3 regions of the uncultured Merdimmobilis sp. genome follow, and region 1 is predicted to be linked to each of the others. Evidence: riboswitches for the same ligand, from Rfam matches in the RefSeq annotation. Region 1 holds a riboswitch; each other region holds the start of a gene.

Region 1 (6,250 bases):
GGGGAGGTCATCGCCGCCGTGACCCAGATGGCAGAGGACACCTACCTCACTCGGGTGGATCTCAAGCCCGGTGCATCAGAACTGCTGCGGCGGTGCAAGGCGGCGGGATATCCCATGGCTGTGGGCACCGCATTGGATGAGGGCCTGGCCCGGCGCTTGCTGGAAAGGCTGGGGATTTTGGACTTCTTCCGAGGGGTGTACACCTGTGAGACATTGGGCTTCCCCAAAACCGACCCGGCCTTCTACCGCCGGGCAGTGGAGCTGTTGGGCTGCCTCCCCGGGGAGACGGCGGTGTTTGAAGACGCTCCCCACGCCTTGAAAACCGCAAAAGAGGCCGGCTGCCGCACCGTCGGCGTCGCCGACCCTTGGGGCGCCCCCCGCCGGGCGGAGGCAGAAGAATACAGCGACCGTTTCCTCCAAAGCCTGGAGGAGCTTCTGGATTTGCAGCATGGGGGAGAACAGCTCCCCCCAGAATAGAAAAGAGGTTGTAGCAGTATGTATAAAGTGCTTTCCATCGCAGGGTCGGATTGCAGCGGCGGCGCAGGCATCCAGGCCGACATCAAAACCATCGCCGCCCACGGCATGTACGCCATGACAGCTATCACCGCCCTGACAGCCCAGAACACCACCGGGGTGTATGGGGTGCTGGAGGCGGACAAAGACTTTGTGGCCCAGCAGATCGACTGCGTGTTCCAAGATATCCGCCCGGACGCGGTGAAGGTCGGCATGGTGGCAAACGCCCAGATCATCGCCGCCATCGCCGACAAGCTGGAGGAATATGAGGCAAAGAACATCGTGGTGGACCCGGTGATGGTCTCCACCAGCGGGGGGCGCCTCCTCAATGAGGATGCGGTGGAGGCCCTCAAGACCCGCCTTCTGCCCCTGGCGGATGTGATCACCCCCAACATCCCCGAGGCGGAATGCCTTTCCGGGATACCGATTCAATCCAATGGGGATATGGAGCGGGCGGCGGAACAGATCGCCCTCTTCTGCCGGGGGGCCATCCTCATCAAGGGAGGCCACCAGGAATACCGGGCCGACGACCTCCTCTATTATGAGGACTGCCCCATTTGGTTCCCCGGCCGCAAAGTGGACAACCCCAACACCCATGGAACCGGCTGCACCCTCTCCTCGGCCATTGCCTGCAACCTGGCCAAGGGGCTGATTTTGGAGGAGGCGGTGTTCCGGGCGAAGAAGTACCTCACCGGCGCGCTGCTGGCAGGGCTCAATTTGGGCAAGGGGAGCGGCCCCCTGGACCACGGCTACCGGATGCGGTAAGCGAAAATCCCCTAGAACGGCGCCAGTTTTGGGGTGAGGGGGTTGTTTTCTCCCCCTTTGCACGGAGATAAGGAAGCGGTGCGGCCCATATTTTGGGAAATACGGGGAATTTCACAAAATTTCCTCTGTTTTTTCCCCCTATGGGCCGCAATTTTTTGTTGACATTCTGCAAAAGATGGGGTATAGTGGACTAAGAAGAAACACCATAATGATTCGGATGAATGATCCGGGAGAGACCCATAAGGGCGCCGAAGGGGAAATCGCAAGAAACTCTCAGGCAAAAGGACCGGATCATGACGAAACTCTGGAAAGCCGTTAGGCGCCGAAGAAGCAATCCCCCTAGGGGAGAATCTTTCAGGTTTAGGAACAGAGGCGTACAATTTCTGTGCGCCTCTTTTTTGTTGCAATAAAGTGGATGCACAGGCCATACAGATAGAATCGGATGAATGATCCGGGAGAGACCCACAGGGCGCCGAAGGGGAAATCGCAAGAAACTCTCAGGCAAAAGGACCGGATCATGACGAAACTCTGGAAAGCCGCAAGGCGCCGAAGAAGCAATCCCGTTTGTGGAGAATCTTTCAGGTCAAGGACAGAGGCGTGCTGGGAACCTCCCCGCGCGCCTTTTTGCGTGTGGGGGCCTTTGAAACACAGGGGCTGCCAAGCCCCGGACTGGAGGAAGAGCCATGATTACCACCATCAAATACCTGATCGCCGACAGCACCAGCCCTTACCGGAATCTGGCGATGGAAGAATACCTGATGACCCAGGTGGGCAAAAACACCTGCATCCTGTACTTGTGGCAGGACCGCAACACGGTGGAGATCGGCCGCAACCAGAATGCCCGCAAGGAGCTGCGCCTCAACGAAATACAGAAAAACGGCGCCCGCATCTCCCGGCGGCTGGCTGGGGGAGGCGCTTGTTTCCACGACCTGGGCAACCTCAACTTCTCCTTCCTCACCTTGCAGGAGGAGATGGACGACAAACGGTTGAGCGGGGTGATCCTGCGGGCGGTCCGCGGCCTTGGCATCGACGCCGGCCGGTCGGAGAGCGGCATCCTCATGGCCGACGGCCGCAAATTCTGCAACAGCGTCACCTATACAAAAGACGGACACTCCTGTTACCGGGGCAGTATTATGGTCAATTCCAACCTGACCCGGGTGTGCAAATACATCAATCCCGCCTCCTCCCGGGTCAAATCCAAAGGGGCGGATTCCATCCGCTCCAAGGTGGTCAACCTCCAGGAGTGCCTTTCCTCCTTGACGGTGGAGGCCCTGCGGGAACAGATCATCGACTCCATGGGCCATGAATTTGGCCAGATCGCCCGCCGTTTGAACGCAGCGGAGATCGACGAGGACCGCATCCGCGCCTTGGAGGAGAAAAACGCCTCCCAGGAATGGACTATGGGCGGGTTCATCCCCTACACTTACGAACTGGCCGAGCGGCTGCCCTGGGGCAGCCTGCAAATCCAGCTGGAGATGGAACAGGGCTGGATTAAAGAAGCTGCTGTCTATTCCGACTCCACCGAGGTGGACGTGATCCAGAAGATCCCCCAGGTGCTGGTGGGCAGCTGCTTTACCTCCCCGTCGATGATCCGGGCCATGGAACGGCTCAAATCCGCCTGCTCGGGCAGCGAAAGGGAACTCTCCATGGTCAGTGACATCCAGAGCCTGATCGCCCAGCAGGATATTTAACTTCACTTTCTTTTTGTTTCTCCTGAAATTTTGGATTTTTGTTTGACGAGGCAAAGGCCGGCGGGAAACCGCCGGCCTTTGCCTCGTCTTTTGGTTTTTCTATTTTTGAAGGGGGACGGGGATGGGTTTACGGCAAAAGGAAGGACTGGGTGGCGAAGTCAAAGACCCCCAGGTCGGTGATGCGGATTTCCGGGATGCAGGTCAGCGACACAAAGGAGAGGGTGATGAAGGGCTCCACCTCCGGCCTCACCCCCATGGCGCGGACCTTTGCGATCAGCTCCCCCAGTTTGCCCTGGATATCGGCAGTGCGGTCGTCGGTGAACAGACCGGCGATGGGCAAGGGCAGGGTGCCGGCCACCCGGCCGTTTTCCACCACGGTGTACCCGCCGTGGCAGCGGGCCAGTTCCTCCATGGCCAGGAGCATGTCCCGGTCGTTGTCCCCCACTACAATCATGTTGTGGGCGTCGTGGGCGATGGTGGAGGCGATGGCCCCGTTTTTGACGCCAAAGCCTTTGACAACCCCCACCCCGATATTGCCGGTGGCGTGGTGGCGCTCGGCCACTGCGATTTTATAAAACTCCCCTTGGGGCTGGAAACAGCCGCCCGCAGTGGGCACGGCAGAGATTTCTTTCTTGGTGACGATGCTCCCCGGCAGAAGGGTGATCACCGGGATCTCCCCCTGGACGGGGAGGGCTAAGCTTTCTGGAGTGAGGCGCCCCAGGTGGACGGTGTCCAAGCAGGCAGGGTCGATGGGCCGGGGGTTGGGCGGCAGGGTGGGGGAGCTGCCCTTTCGGGAGACCAGAACCCCATCTTTATACACGCTGTGGACGGCCATCTCTTCCAGACTGTCCAGCACCACCAGATCGGCCCGGAATCCAGGGGCAATGGCCCCCAAATCTGAAAGGCCATAGAGGTGGGCAGGGTAGAGGGTGGCCATCTTTACTGCCTCCCCAGGCGGGACCCCCAGCTGAATGGCCCGCAGCACATTCCAGCGGATATGGCCCTCCCGGGCGATGTCGTCCAGGTGCTTGTCGTCGGTACAGAAGACAAACCGGTCCAGGGGCAGGCCCATTTTTACAGCACCGGTGAGGATGGCATCCAGGTTCCGGGCGGCAGAGCCTTCCCGCACCTGGATGGTCATGCCGCAGCGAAGTTTTTCCAGCGCCTCCTGGAAGGTAGTGCATTCGTGATCGCTAGAAACCCCCAAGAGGCGGTAAGCGGCCAGTTCCTTGCCGGTGAGGCCAGGGGCGTGGCCGTCGATGGGCTTTCCAGCGAAGAGGCGGAGCTTCTCCAGCTTGTCCGGATCTCCGGCGAGGACTGCGGGGCAGTCCATTACCTCTCCCAGGCCCAGCACCCGGGGATGGTGGAGGAACTGGGCCATCTCCTGGGCAGAAAGGGGCGCGCCGTTGTGTTCAAACCGGGTGGCGGGCACGCAGGAGGGCAGCATGAGGTAGACGTTGAGTGGGAGGCCCTTCGTCTCCTCCAAGAGATAGGAGATCCCCTTGGCCCCCAGCACATTGGCGATTTCATGGGGGTCGGCAATGAGGGTGGTGGTGCCCCAGGGAAGGATTTTTTCGGCGAACAGCCGAGGGGATACCATGGTGGATTCCAGGTGCATGTGGGCGTCGATCAAGCCGGGGATCACTACCCGTTCACCCAGATCCACCTCCCGCTCCCCGCGGTAAGACCCCACCCCGACGATGACCCCATTCTGCACGGCGATGTCACCGGGGAGGAGTTCCCCGGTGAACACATTGAAAACCAAACCATTTCGAAACACCAGCTGTGGGGTTTTCTCTCCCAGGGAATGGAGCCGAAGCGCCTGCCGGTCGTCCATAAAATGCCCTCCTTTTTGGGATGGCGCGGCGGGGAAAGAGGCCCCGGACCCGCGCGTTCCATCAAACGTATGTGAAGATAAGTATACCACATTCCGGGGAAAAATCTAGGTCAGTCCACAGGGCTTAAGTGGGGGAAAGTGAGGACAACATAGACGGCTTTTAAGTATTAGGAACAGTTCTCTGTAAAATGCAGGTAATTCTATGTGTGCTTTGTGGAGGCTCTTCCAACTATTTTGTAAATTACACACAAAAAAATTTACAAAATTGTATTAAATAGTAAATGTCAATTGTTTTTTCAGAAAATGATGCTATAATGGCACAAGTATGGAAAAACAATGTTTTGCCTAGAATTGACGGCAAAACCGCTTTGGAGGGAAAAATCTTGTTATCCTTTATTCAAACGTTTAACCTCGCCATCTTTTTGTTATTTACCTTTTCTTATGCATACCAGATCTTTTACGCCCTGGTGGCCCTGGTCCGCAAAACCCCGGACCTGACCCCCAAGGACCTGCACAAGTTCGCGGTAGTTATTGCGGCCCGCAATGAAAGCGCGGTCATCGGCCAGCTGATCAACAGCATCAAGAAACAGAAATACCCCGCCGAGCTGGTGGACATTTATGTGGTGGCCGACAATTGCACCGACAACACCGCCGAGGTGGCCCGCCAGGCAGGCGCCCAGGTGTATGTCCGCAACAACCGCCAGATGGTGGGCAAGGGTTACGCCCTGGACTTTATCTTTAAAATTTTGCAGCGCACCAACGACAAAACCCAGTACGAGGGCTATTTTGTCTTTGATGCGGACAACCTGCTGGATGAAAACTACATCGCCGAAATGAACAAGGTGTTTGACGCCGGCTACCGGGTGGTTACCAGCTACCGCAATTCCAAAAACTACGACACCAACTGGCTCTCCGCCGGATACTCTTTGTGGTTCCTGCGGGAGGCTAAGTACCTCAACAACCCCCGCATGATTCTGGGCACCAGCTGCGCCATCTCCGGCACCGGCTTTTTGGTCCACAACGACATCATCAAAAAGAACAACGGCTGGAAGCACCACCTGCTCACCGAAGACATTGAATTCTCGATAGACAGCGCCATCGCCGGCGAATGCATCGGCTACGCGGGCAAGGCCAAGCTTTACGACGAGCAGCCCACCACGTGGGAACAGTCCTGGAACCAGCGGCTGCGCTGGGCTAAGGGTTTTTACCAGGTGTTCTACAATTACGGCGGCAAACTGGTCACCACCATGTTCCCCGACCGCAACTTCTCCTGCTTTGATATGCTCATGACCATTTCGCCGGCCATGATCGCATCGCTGCTCACCGTTTTCATCAACGCATTTTTCCTGCTGTGCGGCCTACTGAACATCACGACCATCCCCGGGATCATTCCTGCGACCACCAGCGCGCTGATGGCCTCTTTGTGCAACTTCTACCTGGTGCT
Region 2 (6,250 bases), on a different contig from region 1:
ATGTAGGTCAGGGCCCGCACCACCACCAGGAAGTTGCCGTAGAAGTCCTTCACCGAGCCGATGCTCTGGGGGCGGTCATAATCCAGATGGTAGCCGTCCTCAGCCTTTACTGCCATGGGGGAGGGGAGGAAGGGGGTGAGGATCTTCTTACAGCCCACAGGTCCTGCGCCGGGGCCGCCGCCGCCATGAGGGGTGGAGAAGGTCTTGTGCAGGTTGAGGTGGACCACGTCGAAGCCCATGTCGCCGGGCCGGACGATGCCCATGACTGCATTGAGGTTGGCGCCGTCGTAGTAGCACAGGCCGCCCGCCTCATGGATGATCTTGGTGATCTCTAAGATGTTCTTGTCAAACAGGCCGACGGTGTTGGGGTTGGTCAGCATCAGGCCGGCGGTGTCGTCGCCGACTGCTTCCCGCAGTTTTTCCACATTGACGCAGCCGTCCTCATAGGAGGGGACACTGACCACATGGAAGCCGGCCATGGCGGCGCTGGCGGGGTTGGTGCCGTGGGCGGAATCGGGGACGATGATCTTGGTGCGCTTGGTGTCGCCCCGGGCCGCGTGGTAGGCTTTGATCAGCAGAAGGCCGGTCAGCTCTCCATGGGCGCCCGCCGCAGGCTGGAAGGTCATGTTGTCCATGCCGGTGATCTCGCACAGCAGCTGCTCGGCGGTGCACAGCACTTCAAGGGCGCCCTGGACGGTGGATTCCGGCTGCAGGGGGTGGATCTTCTGGAACCCGGGCAGGGCCGCGGCCTCTTCATTGACTTTGGGGTTGTATTTCATGGTGCAGGAGCCAAGGGGGTAGAACCCGTCGTTGACGCCGTGGGTGCGTTTCATCAGCTGGGTGTAGTGGCGGGAAAGGTCGTTCTCCGCCATCTGGGGCAGATGCAGCGGCTGTCTGCGTTCTTTGCCCTGGGGGATGGACGCCACGGGGACATCGCACTCCGGCAGGATGGAGCAGCCTCTGCCTTGCTGGCTCTTCTCAAATATCAGTTTCATTGGGCAGCCACCTCCTTTACAATCGCCACCAGACGGTCGATGTCCGCTTTGGTGTTCTTCTCGGTGCAGCACCACAGGATCGAGCCCTCATAGGCCCCGGTGAGGGGCAGGCCGCCCAGGATGCCGTGTTTTTCCAGCTCGGCCATCAGCTTGTGGGGGCAGATGGGGCAGCCGGTGACAAACTCGTGGAAGAATTCCCCTTGGTGTTTGCGCCCGAAGCCGGGGATTTTAGAGAGCTCCTGAGCCAGGTAATGGGCTTTGGACATACAGAGGGTGGCGGCTTTCTGGAGGCCTTCAGCTCCTACGGCAGCCAGGTAGACCGCGGCGGTCATAGCGCATAGGGCCTGGTTGGAGCAGATGTTGCTGGAGGCTTTCTCCCGGCGGATGTGCTGTTCCCGGGCCTGGAGGGTCAGGACATAGGCCCGTTTGCCGTCCAGGTCGGTGGTCTCGCCCACGATGCGCCCCGGCAGCTTGCGGGTCATGGACGATTTGGCGGCCATAAAGCCCAGGTAGGGGCCGCCGAAGGAAAGGGGCATGCCCAAGGGCTGGCCTTCGCCTACAGCGATGTCCGCACCGCACTCGGCGGGGGTTTTCAGGATGCCCAGGGAGATGGGGTTGCAGCCGACAATCAGCTTGCCGCCTGCGGCATGGATGACCTCAGCGGCTTTTTCCACATCCTCCAATAAGCCGTAGTAGTTGGGCTGTTCAATGTACAGGGAAGCGGTGGTTTTGCCGTCCAGCTCGCCTTCGATGGCGGAAAGGTCGGTGACGCCGTCTTTTTCTGGGACGACCACCAGCTCAGTCCCGGAGGAGAAGCAGTAGGTTTTCAGCGTCCGCAACACCGAGGGGTTGCAGGCGGCCGACACATAGGTGACGGTGCGGCTGCGCTCCCGGCACATGGAGGCGGCTTCGGCGGCGGCGGTGGCCCCGTCGTAAACCGAGGCATTGGAAGCATCCATGCCGGTGATCTCACAGATCATAGTCTGGTACTCAAAGATGGACTGGAGGACGCCCTGGCTGATCTCCGCCTGGTAAGGGGTGTAGGAGGTCAGGAACTCCTCTTTGGAGGTGACGCTCTTGACAATGGCGGGGATGTAGTGGTCGTAGGCGCCCGCACCGCGGAAGATGGAGGGGAAGATGGTGTTTTTCCCTGCCATTTCCGCCATCACCCGGCTGACTTCCAGTTCGGATTTGCCGGCGGGGATGTCTAAGGGGCGGTTCAGCAGCACCTCGTGGGGGATGTGGGCGAACAGGTCCTCCATCTTGGAGAAGCCGGCCGCTTCCAGCATCCCTTGGCGCTCATCCCGGGTGTTTGGAACGTAAGAGCCCATTTACGCCTCCTCCTTTGCAAGAAGCTCCTCATAAGCCTCGGCCGAGAGCAGCTCTTCCTCCTGGGAGATTTCGCCCACCTGGATGAACCAAGCTTCATAAGCTTCTTTGTTCACCAGTTCGGGGTGGTCCAGCAGTTCTTCGTTGATGGCGGTGACGGTGCCGGAGACAGGGCTGTACACGTCAGAGACCGCTTTGACCGATTCCACGTCGCCAAAGGTCTCGCCCACCGAGACTTCATCCCCTTCCTGGGGAAGGTTGATGAACACCAGGTCGCCCAGCTCATGCTGTGCGTAATCGGTTAGACCCACCTTCACGGTGCCATCGTCCAGTTTCTTGACCCATTCGTGGGATTTTGTATACAGCAGATCGGTTGGATTTTTCATGTTGCATTCCTCCTATTGATTCTGTTTAATGTTGTATAGTTTCGGGCGTGGGGCAGTGGCCCCGGCCGTTTGGGACAATGGGGAAACAGCTCTATTGGGAAGGCCGCCCAAAGGGGGGGAGGGAAAGCGACCTCCCAAAGGAAGAGCCGGAAGTTAAGCTTTTTTATAGAACTGGGATTTGACTACCTCAGCGTCCACCTTCTTGCCGCGGATCTCCACCTGGACGGTGGCGCCCAAGGGTGCGGGCTCCTTCTCCACAATGGCCATGGCGTAAGCGCCGCCCAGGTAGGGGCAGTGGGTGCCGCTGGTGGTGTGGCCGATCAATTTGTCGCCGGCGTAGACGGGGAAGTTCTCCCGGGCGATGCCCCTCCCCAGAATCTTCAGGCCCACCCGTTTGATGGTGGGGGCGCCCATCTCCTCCATGGCTTTTTTGCCGATGAAGTCCTCTTTGTCCATCTTGACGAACATGCCAAGGCCGGTTTGCTTGGGGGTGATGTCGTCGGTCATCTCGTGGCCGTAGAGGGGCATACCGGCTTCCAACCGCAGGGTGTCCCGGGCGCCCAGGCCGCAGGGGATGAGGCCGTTCTCTTTGCCTGCATCCAGCAGGGCGTTCCACAGCTCAGCAGCTTTGTCGGGGGCGCAATAGAGCTCGAACCCGTCCTCGCCGGTGTAGCCGGTCTTGGAGATCAGACAGTCCACCCCGGCTACCTTGCCGGTTTGGCAGAAGCTGTAGTATTTGGTTGGGATGTCCCTCTCGTCAGCCAGTTTGGATAGAATGGCCTGGGACTGGGGTCCCTGGAGGGCGACCTGGGCCACCTCGTCGGAGATGTCTTTAAAAGTGACATCCCCGATCAGGTGGCTGCGCATCCAATCGGCGTCCTTGTGGCGGTTGGCTGCGTTGACAACGACCAGGTAATCGGTGGGCTCTTTGAGGCAATAGACGATCAGGTCGTCCACCACGCCGCCCTTTTCGTTGCACATGGGGCTGTAGCGGACATCGCCTGCCACCATGTTGGAAAAGTCATTGGTCATCAGGTGCTGGACGTTTTTGAGGGCGTCGGGGCCGGAGAAAACCACTTCGCCCATGTGGGAGACATCAAAGAGGCCAGCCTTGGTGCGCACCGCCATATGCTCGGCGATGACGCCGGTGTCGTACTGCACCGGGAGCAGATAGCCGGCAAAGGGGACAATTTTTCCGTTTAAAGCTACGTGGCAATCATAAAGTGGGGTTTTCAGTTCCATGGAATACGCTCCTTTCCAAAGTGGGTCAAAATAGCCGTAAAATGGCTTTGCTGCAACAGGATTCTGGGGGAAGGCCCCGATGGACATTTTATAAGTTCGCCTGTGGCTGCTTATAAAAAACAGAGGCACGCCGGTAAGAGCGCGCCTCTGTTGCGATACCTGAAAGATTCCCCGACCCGCCGTTTGGGCCAAGTTGCTTCATCGGTGTTGAGGCACCTGCCAAAAGGAGGTCTCAACTCTCCAGAGTTCCGTCCAGATCCGGTACTTTTGCCTGAGAGTTTTTTTGCGCATACCCCTTTGGCTCCAACACAATATCTTGTTGTGTTGACCTCTCCCGGATCCTTCAACCGCAATATATGCAAGGCGATCCAGAGGATGCCCCGTTTGTACCTGCATTATAGCCAACAACCAAAATGTTGTCAACCAGGGGGTTTGACAAAGAAACGGCAATGCTTGTGATTTCCTAGACGAACCTAGGAGAACTATCCAACATCACCCCGAGTTTTGCCGGAATTCCGACGAAGAAATTTTGATTTCGGAGAAGATCACACCCCATTTTTGGTGATTAATTCAAAAATATTTTTAGAAAATTCTTCCGCTAAAAAGATATAATTTTGCGATTCGGTCTTCTGTTTAACAATGTTTGTTACAGAAATGACAAAAAATTTCCAGCCTTGGCAGTGAGTTGGAGTTTCCACAGAAAGGAAATAGGGCCCCACCCCCGCCAACCAATTTTGTCAAGGGGTCAGCACAGGGCTGGGACTATTTTCTGGACAGAGGGGAACAAAAAGGGGAACCCCCAGCCGGGGGTTCCCCTTCCTTTGCCCTAATATTGTTTACTCGGCGAGCAGCGCTTGGGCCAGGGCGTCCAACTCCGCAATGGAGGCGTCGTTTATGGCCGATTTCACCGAGACCACAGGCTGTGCCAGGCGGATCTCTTTCATCCCCTCAAAGGCGGCTTTCATCTGCTTGGCAGCGGTGGGGGCCCAGGTGCCGTTTTCCACAATGCCCACTGTGCGCTTCTGATAGTTCTTGGCCTTGATGTGGGAGAGGAAAGCCTCCATGGGCGGGAACAGGCCCCCGTTGTAGGTGGCGCAGGCCACGACCAGATGGCTGTAGCGGAAGGCGTCGGAGACGCACTTGGCCATGTCGTCCCGGCACAGGTCGGCAACCACCACCGGAAGGCTGGTTTTCTCCCGCAGGAGTTCCGCCAGTTTCTGGGCGGCCATCATGGTGTGGCCGTGGATGGAGGCGCAGGCGATGAGGATGCCCTTGTCCTCTGGCTCATAGCGGCTCCAGGTATCGTATTTCTCCAGGTAGTAGCCCAGGTCTTTGTCCAGAATGGGGCCATGAAGAGGGCAGATTTTGGCGATGTCAAGGCCGGATGCCTTTTTGAGAAGGGCCTGGACCTGGGCGCCGTATTTGCCCACGATGTTGATGTAATACCGGCGGGATTCCTCCAGCCAGGGTTCGTCGGTGTCCAGGGTGCCGAACTTGCCGAACCCGTCGGCGGAGAAGAGGAGTTTTTCGGTCTGCTCATAGGCGACCATCACCTCCGGCCAGTGGACCATAGGGGCCATAAAGAACTGGAGGGTGTGGTTCCCCAGAGAAAGGGTGTCCCCTTCTTTGACCACGACGGTGCGGCCCTCCAGGCACAGAGGGAAGAACTGGGCGATCATGGGGAAGGTTTTGGCGTTGCCCACAATCTGCATCTCCGGGTACTTCTCCGCCGCCCTGTGGATGCTGGCCGAGTGGTCCGGCTCCATGTGGAGGACCACCAGGTAATCGGGGGTTCTGCCATCCAAAGCGGCCTCCAGGTTGGCCAGCCACTCCTCGGTGGCGCGGGCGTCCACCGTGTCCATGACGGCGATTTTGTCGTCGAGAATCAGGTAGGAGTTGTAGGAGACGCCATTGGGGACGTCGTATTGGCTTTCAAACAACTGGATGGTTTTGTCGTCCACGCCGATGTACCGCACGTGGTCGGAGATCTGGATGTTGCTCATGGTGCGATTCCTCCCGTAAAATATATTGTAAAGGCTGATAAAAACAACCCATGGGGATAGCCTTATCTTGCTTGGGACGAGCCTGTCCCCGTCCGGCCGGAATTTTTTCCGCGGCCGCATTCCACTGGCAGCGCCGGAGTTTTCCCAGCAGGCTTCTTGGTATAGTGTGCCCGTTTTCTGGGCGAGGCATCGCCTCCCGACGGGGAAATCCGGAGATATGGGGCTCAGAAAATGGCGGCTGAATCGCCCTTTTTGGGCAAGGTACAGCTTCCTTTTCATACTAACAAAAAAGGGG
Region 3 (6,250 bases), on a different contig from region 1:
TTTTCAGCAGCACCTTGGCGGATTTGGGCGGCGAGACGATAGGGGCGATTTTAATGCCCGAGCCCTTTACCAGCTCCGGCAGATTGGTGGGCAGCCCCGCTCCAGAGATAATCAGGTCGGCGCCGCTGTCGATGCAGCACTTTACATACTGTTCATAATTTTTCATGGCGCACATGATGTTGACCCCGATGATCCCTCCGCCGGAAATCTCTTTGGCCCTGTGGATCTCCCGGCTCAGCGCCCGGAGGTTCGCTTCATGTGGATGGTCGGCAAAATCTGGCTCCCGGTACCCGGGCTGGGCAGCAGAGAGGACGCCGATCCCCCCTTCCCGGGCCACGGCACCCGCCAATGAGGAAAGGCTTACACCAATTCCCATTCCTCCTTGGATGATTGGCACACGGGCAGTCAATTCCTGTATCTTTAAAGGCGGTAATCTCATAACAAACCTCCATATAAAAAACATAGTATAATATAGTTTTAATTACTATATTATACTAGTATAATCATACTATTATAATATGTCAATCATTTTTGTAGAGACAATAAGAAAAGCCGGGGTTTCCCCCGGCTTTTCTTGCGCCAGCTGCGGCAGCCAGTGCCTATTCTTCGCATTCATATACCACAGCGTATGTATGAGCCTCTTGCACCTCCACAATCTTCTCCACCCCATCATCCACGAACCGCAGAGGATCACCCTCGGTGGAGAAGCGCACACAACTGCCACAGGAAGAGCTCAGCTTGCGCGGGACAGGCATCACATCATGCTCTATCCCCGCCTCCCGCAGCTCCCTGGAGAACTTCACTGCGTTGTAATGGTTGAAAAAAGTTGCAATATACATCATATGCGGCTGCCTATTTGGTCAAAGAGAGGCGGTAAACATCCTCTTCCTGGCTCACCGACACCGTATAGCCTGCATTTTTGGCAAACCGGGTCACATTTTCTTTGGCGGTGACATTGTCTACCAGCACCTCATAATGATCCCCTTTGCTGGCCAGTGCTTTTTTTGTCAGAAGAACCGGCTCCGGGCAGGAGCGTCCGCACGCATCCACAATAACAGCCATTGTTTTCTATCCCCTTTCTGCTGCGTTCTGCTTATTGGAAGCAGACGCTGTTTCCACTTTGGTATTGAGCACAGCGATGGCAGCGATGACTGCCATGGCGATGACAACCGCAACCTTGCCGTTTGCAGTGGGACCTGCTCCAGACGAAGCCAAACCGAAGTTGTGGCAGAAGGCTGCTCCCACAATCATGCCCAAAACCGCAACGACAGAGTCTGAGTTTCCCTCACCTGCCAGGATAAGCTGACGCAGAGGACAGCCGCCCAAAAGAACAGAACCCCAACCGACAACAGCCATACCAAGGAAATTCCACAGGCCATCGGTATGGGCAACTGCCTGTCCGGCAAAGCCCAGATGGAAGTTGCCAAGGGCGATGTTGCACACCGCAGTTGCCGCGATGATAGCCACAAAGCCGGACAGCAGCGTCCAATCCCGGAAAAGCATCATATCCCGGATGCCGCCAACCATGCAAAGACGGGTGCGCTGGGCGATAGCACCTACCACAAGGCCGGCTCCCAGAGCAGCCCAGAGGGGGGCACGCATTGAGCCAGGACCCTCTGTACTGAAGAAGATAAAGGAAGGAGCAGCCACCAAAAGCAACAGCAGACCTACATTCACCGCAGGGAATACATAACCCTCTCCCCGGCTTAGGGAGTAGGTGCGCTTCAGGCTGAAGCCGCGGTTGAGGAACAGCACTCCAACGGCGATACCTGCAATAAACCCAACAAGCCCGACCACTGCATTTAGGTCGCCACCACCGATGCGAAGCACCATGCGAAGGGGGCAACCCAAAAACATCAGTGCGCCAACCATGACAAAAAAGCCCAAAACAAAACGGGTTGCCGGAGCAGAACCGCCTTTGGCCTTAAATTCCTTGTTGGCCAAGGCCATGCCAAACGCCCCCAGAACCAAGCCCATAATCTCCGGGCGCAGATACTGCACCACAGCGGCACGGTGCAGTCCAACACCGCCGGCAATATCCCTCAAAAAGCAAGCGATGCAGAAACCCATGTTTGCCGGATTCCCCAGCTTGACAAGGGCAACCGAGACCAAGCCGATCAACAGACCGGCCCCTATCAGTTTTTTCTTTTCCATCTCTCTACCAACCACCTTTCTATGATACAGAGCCTCTTTCCCCAGCGGGCTATGAGAGCCGCAAAGCTGGCCTACTGGCGTATCGACCCTGTATATAGTATAGTTTGTTTTTTAACAATCGTAAAATAGTAATTTGCAATAGAGACAAGAAAGCTATTTTATTTTCCAATAGCAGTGGCGAATATAGGGTAAATAGAGTAAAATAATAAAAAAGGATTTATTATAGGAGGACGTTATGGAGCGAATTTATCTGGACAACGCGAGCACCTCTTACCCCAAAGCCCCTGGGGTAGTGGAAAACATGCGTCTTTTTATGGAGGAAATCGGCTGCAATGTGGGCCGCGGCGGATATGCCGGCGCCTACAGCGCAGGGGAGGTCGTCTATGACACCCGGGAACGGCTGTGCCGTCTCTTCCATGCCCCCAAACCTCAAAATGTGATTTTTACCTCCAACATCACCGCTTCTCTCAACTTTATTATAAAAGGTATGCTGCGCCCCGGCGACCATGTATTGGTCAGCTCGATGGAGCACAACGCCATGATGCGCCCCTTGGTACAAATGGAAAAACTGGGCGTCTCTTTTGACCGCATCCCCTGCAATAGCCAGGGAATGCTGCTTCTGGATCAGGTGGAAGGGCTCATCCGCCCCAACACCAAGGCCATTCTGATGCTGCACGCCTCTAATGTATGCGGCACAGTGATGCCTATCCGGGAAGTGGGTGCCATTTGCCATAAGCATGGAATTCGCTTTGTGGTGGATGCCGCCCAGACCGCAGGGGTTTTCCCCATTGACATTGTTGATATGCACATCGACGTCCTGACCTTTACCGGGCACAAAAGCCTGCTCGGGCCCCAGGGCATCGGTGGGTTTATCATAGAAGATTCCCTGGCTGCGGAACTTGACCCTCTGATCTCCGGCGGCACGGGCAGCCGCTCTGATTCGGAGGAGGTTCCCGATTTCCTGCCTGACCGCTTTGAAGCCGGCACCATGAACCTGCCGGGAATCTTCGGCTTAAACGCGTCGCTTCAATATCTGGAAAAGGAGGGGATTGGCAACATCTTACAGCACGAACAAACTTTGTCCAAGCGCTTTAGCGAGGGCCTAGCCGCCTTCGACTGCGCCCGGATCGCCGGCACTGAGGACCCGATGAAACGCGCCCCCGTCGTCTCGGTGGATTTCACCGGCCGCGACAACGCGGAAATCGCGTTTTTGTTGGACAGCCAGTACGGGATTATGACCCGGTGCGGCCTGCACTGCGCTCCATCGGCCCATAAGACCTTGGGAACTTTCCCTCAGGGCACTGTTCGATTCTCAATCGGCCCATTCAACACCCCCAAGGAAATTGACTTTGCTGTTGACGCTATCAAAGCCATTCTATCCACCTACTAGGGAATGTTCTATAAAAGATTGACAATTTTTTTGCAATAATTTTTGCCATTTTCCCTGGAAAAAATACTTGTATTATAGAAAAAAGTAGTGTATCATTATGGTGTGATAGAAAAACATTATATAGTCATTTTTACAGATTGATATTTGGATGACGATTGCGGGAGAGTCTGGCAACAGCGCCGAAGGAATAAGTAAGCGGATTTGCAGTCCCTTATGAAGATCTCAGGTCCCAACACCGCAATCCGACAAACCTCTGGAGAGCGTAAGCACCGACGGAGCAATCCCCCTCAAGGGAGAATCTCTCAGGTTAGATACAGAGCGGGATGCACCATTTTATTTTTATTTCTATAAAAGGGTGCGTTTTGCTCTGTTTTTGTATGGAATGACAATCACGCTCCGGGAGGTTCTTCATGAAGCCAACGTTTAAGATCGTAACCAACAATCCCCTGGTTGTCCGCGAACTTACAGGGCAATATACCGTTGAGTTCGTCGACGGCACCTATCACGATGTGTTGGTTGCCCTCCGCGACCAGATTCATAAGGGACACAGGCTTTACTCCCATCCCCTTTCGGGCAGCGTCAAGCCCAATGAAACCCCTTATAAATCGGTCCTGATCTCCATCAAACCCCAGTCTTTGGACATGGATTCGGTGGAGATGATCGAAAACAGCATTGTGACTTGCGATAAATTCCCGGTAAAATTCCCCCATATGCCCGATTCTATGCGGGAAGATTTCCAGGTGATCGACGCCACGCTGCTAAAAGGAGCCTTATCGCAGATCCTATTTGAATAGGGTTTGTTGATAAATACGCAAAGCCAAAATTTTAAGGAGGTGTTAAATTTGAGAAAATTGGAAGTCGGATACATCGATATCCATGATATTCAGTTCTCAAATGAATCCAAAGTCGAGAACGGCGTTCTGTTCGTAGACAAAGAGGCCATTAAGAAGATCGTCCTGGAGGACGAAAACATCAAATCCTGCGAAGTTGAGATCGCTCGCCCCGGCGAGAGCGTTCGCATTACCCCTGTTAAGGACGTAATCGAGCCCCGCTGCAAGGTCGAGGGTCAAGGCGGGATTTTCCCCGGCGTGATCTCCAAAGTCACCACTGTCGGCACCGGCAGAACCCACGCTCTGAGAGGTTCCGCTGTTGTCACCACCGGTAAGATCGTTGGTTTCCAGGAAGGCATCATCGATATGACCGGCGAAGGCGCCAAATACACTCCTTTCTCCAAAACCGTCAACCTGGTTCTTGTCATGAACCCCATCGACGGCCTGAAACAGCACGAGCATGAGTACGCCAACCGTATGGCTGGTCTGCGTGTCGCTGCTTACCTGGGTGAGCTGGGTAAATCTGTTGAGCCCAACGAGGTTGTCTCCTACGAGACTTACGGCGTGAAAGAGGGCATGGAGAAATACCCCAACCTGCCCCGCGTTGGCTACGTCCAGATGCTGCAGAGCCAGGGCCTGATGCACGACACCTATGTGTACGGCGTCGATGCCAAGAAGATCGTCCCCACCATCATCAACCCCACCGAGGTTATGGACGGCGCGATCCTGTCTGGTAACTGCGTATCCTCCTGCGACAAGAACCCCACTTATATCCACATGAACAACCCCGTTGTCCATGACCTGTTCGCTCAGCATGGCAAGACCATCAACTTTGTGGGCATGATCATCACCAACGAGAACGTTTACCTGGCTGATAAAGAGCGCTCCTCCAACTGGACCGCAGAGCTCTGCGAGTACCTGGATCTGGATGGCGCAATCGTTTCCCAGGAAGGCTTCGGCAACCCCGATACCGACCTGATCATGAACTGCAAGAAGATTTCCGCCAAAGGCATCAAGACCGTAATCATCACCGATGAGTACGCTGGCCGCGACGGTACTTCCCAGTCCCTGGCTGACGCTGACCCCAGCGCTGACGCTGTTGTCACCGGCGGTAACGCCAACGAGCTGATCACCCTGCCCAAGCTGGACAAAGTGATTGGCGACCTGAGCCCCGTCGATAAGATTGCCGGCGGTTTCGAGAACAACGTTCTGGAAGACGGCACCATTTTGGTTGAGCTGCAGGCTATCACCGGCGCTACCAGCGAAGTTGGTTTCAACTGCCTGAGCGCAAGATAGTAGAAAGGAGGAAGTACAACTAATGGCTAAAATTAGAGTAGTACACTACATCAACCAGTTCTTCGCCAACATCGGCGGTGAGGAAAAGGCTGATATCAAACCTGAGCTGAGAGAGGGCGTTGTAGGCCCTGGCGTAGCTTTCAATCAGGCTTTCGGCGATGAGGCTGAGATCGTTGCCACTGTTATCTGCGGTGACTCCTACTTCAACGAGAACCTGGAAGAAGCCAAAAAGACCGTTATCGACATGGTTAAATCCCAGAACGCTGACATGTTCCTGGCTGGTCCTGCTTTCAACGCTGGCCGTTATGGCGTCGCTTGCGGCACCATCGCTGACGCTGTCAAAAAAGAGCTGGGCATCCCTGTCCTGACCGGTATGTACGTTGAGAACCCCGGCGCAGACATGTTCAAAAACTCCGTTTACATCGTCGCCACCAAAAACAGCGCTGCTGGCATGAGAGATGCTGTCAAGAAGATGGCTCCCCTCGCCCTGAAGCTGGCTAAAGGTGAGAAGATCGGTGCTTCCGCTGAGGAAGGTTATATGCCCAACGGCGTCCGGAAGAACTTCTTCGACACCAAGAGA

The links. A riboswitch is a leader RNA that binds a small molecule or an ion and turns the genes downstream of it on or off. The one in region 1 is predicted to bind glycine.
Region 2: another riboswitch for glycine. It lies ahead of gcvT (glycine cleavage system aminomethyltransferase GcvT); the one in region 1 lies ahead of RDQ42_RS08450 (lipoate--protein ligase).
Region 3: another riboswitch for glycine. It lies ahead of RDQ42_RS08815 (GrdX family protein); the one in region 1 lies ahead of RDQ42_RS08450 (lipoate--protein ligase).

What each region holds. Positions count from the first base shown of each region.
Region 1 is NZ_CABRJC010000018.1:3,892-10,141, forward strand. Features, by position in the region: gene RDQ42_RS08440 (HAD family phosphatase) at 1-477, shown strand, start outside; gene thiD (bifunctional hydroxymethylpyrimidine kinase/phosphomethylpyrimidine kinase) at 496-1,278, shown strand; glycine riboswitch at 1,496-1,577, shown strand; glycine riboswitch at 1,721-1,801, shown strand; gene RDQ42_RS08450 (lipoate--protein ligase) at 1,962-2,969, shown strand; gene ade (adenine deaminase) at 3,097-4,806, opposite strand; gene RDQ42_RS08460 (glycosyltransferase family 2 protein) at 5,190-6,250, shown strand, end outside.
Region 2 is NZ_CABRJC010000009.1:59,474-65,723, forward strand. Features, by position in the region: gene gcvPB (aminomethyl-transferring glycine dehydrogenase subunit GcvPB) at 1-995, opposite strand, end outside; gene gcvPA (aminomethyl-transferring glycine dehydrogenase subunit GcvPA) at 992-2,326, opposite strand; gene gcvH (glycine cleavage system protein GcvH) at 2,327-2,710, opposite strand; gene gcvT (glycine cleavage system aminomethyltransferase GcvT) at 2,864-3,952, opposite strand; glycine riboswitch at 4,202-4,299, opposite strand; gene RDQ42_RS06115 (FprA family A-type flavoprotein) at 4,789-5,955, opposite strand.
Region 3 is NZ_CABRJC010000020.1:8,225-14,474, forward strand. Features, by position in the region: gene RDQ42_RS08790 (nitronate monooxygenase) at 1-439, opposite strand, end outside; gene RDQ42_RS08795 (DUF3343 domain-containing protein) at 600-842, opposite strand; gene RDQ42_RS08800 (sulfurtransferase TusA family protein) at 853-1,062, opposite strand; gene yedE (YedE family putative selenium transporter) at 1,069-2,154, opposite strand; gene RDQ42_RS08810 (aminotransferase class V-fold PLP-dependent enzyme) at 2,390-3,544, shown strand; glycine riboswitch at 3,693-3,792, shown strand; gene RDQ42_RS08815 (GrdX family protein) at 3,955-4,338, shown strand; gene RDQ42_RS08820 (glycine/sarcosine/betaine reductase component B subunit) at 4,387-5,670, shown strand; gene grdB (glycine reductase complex selenoprotein B) at 5,693-6,250, shown strand, end outside.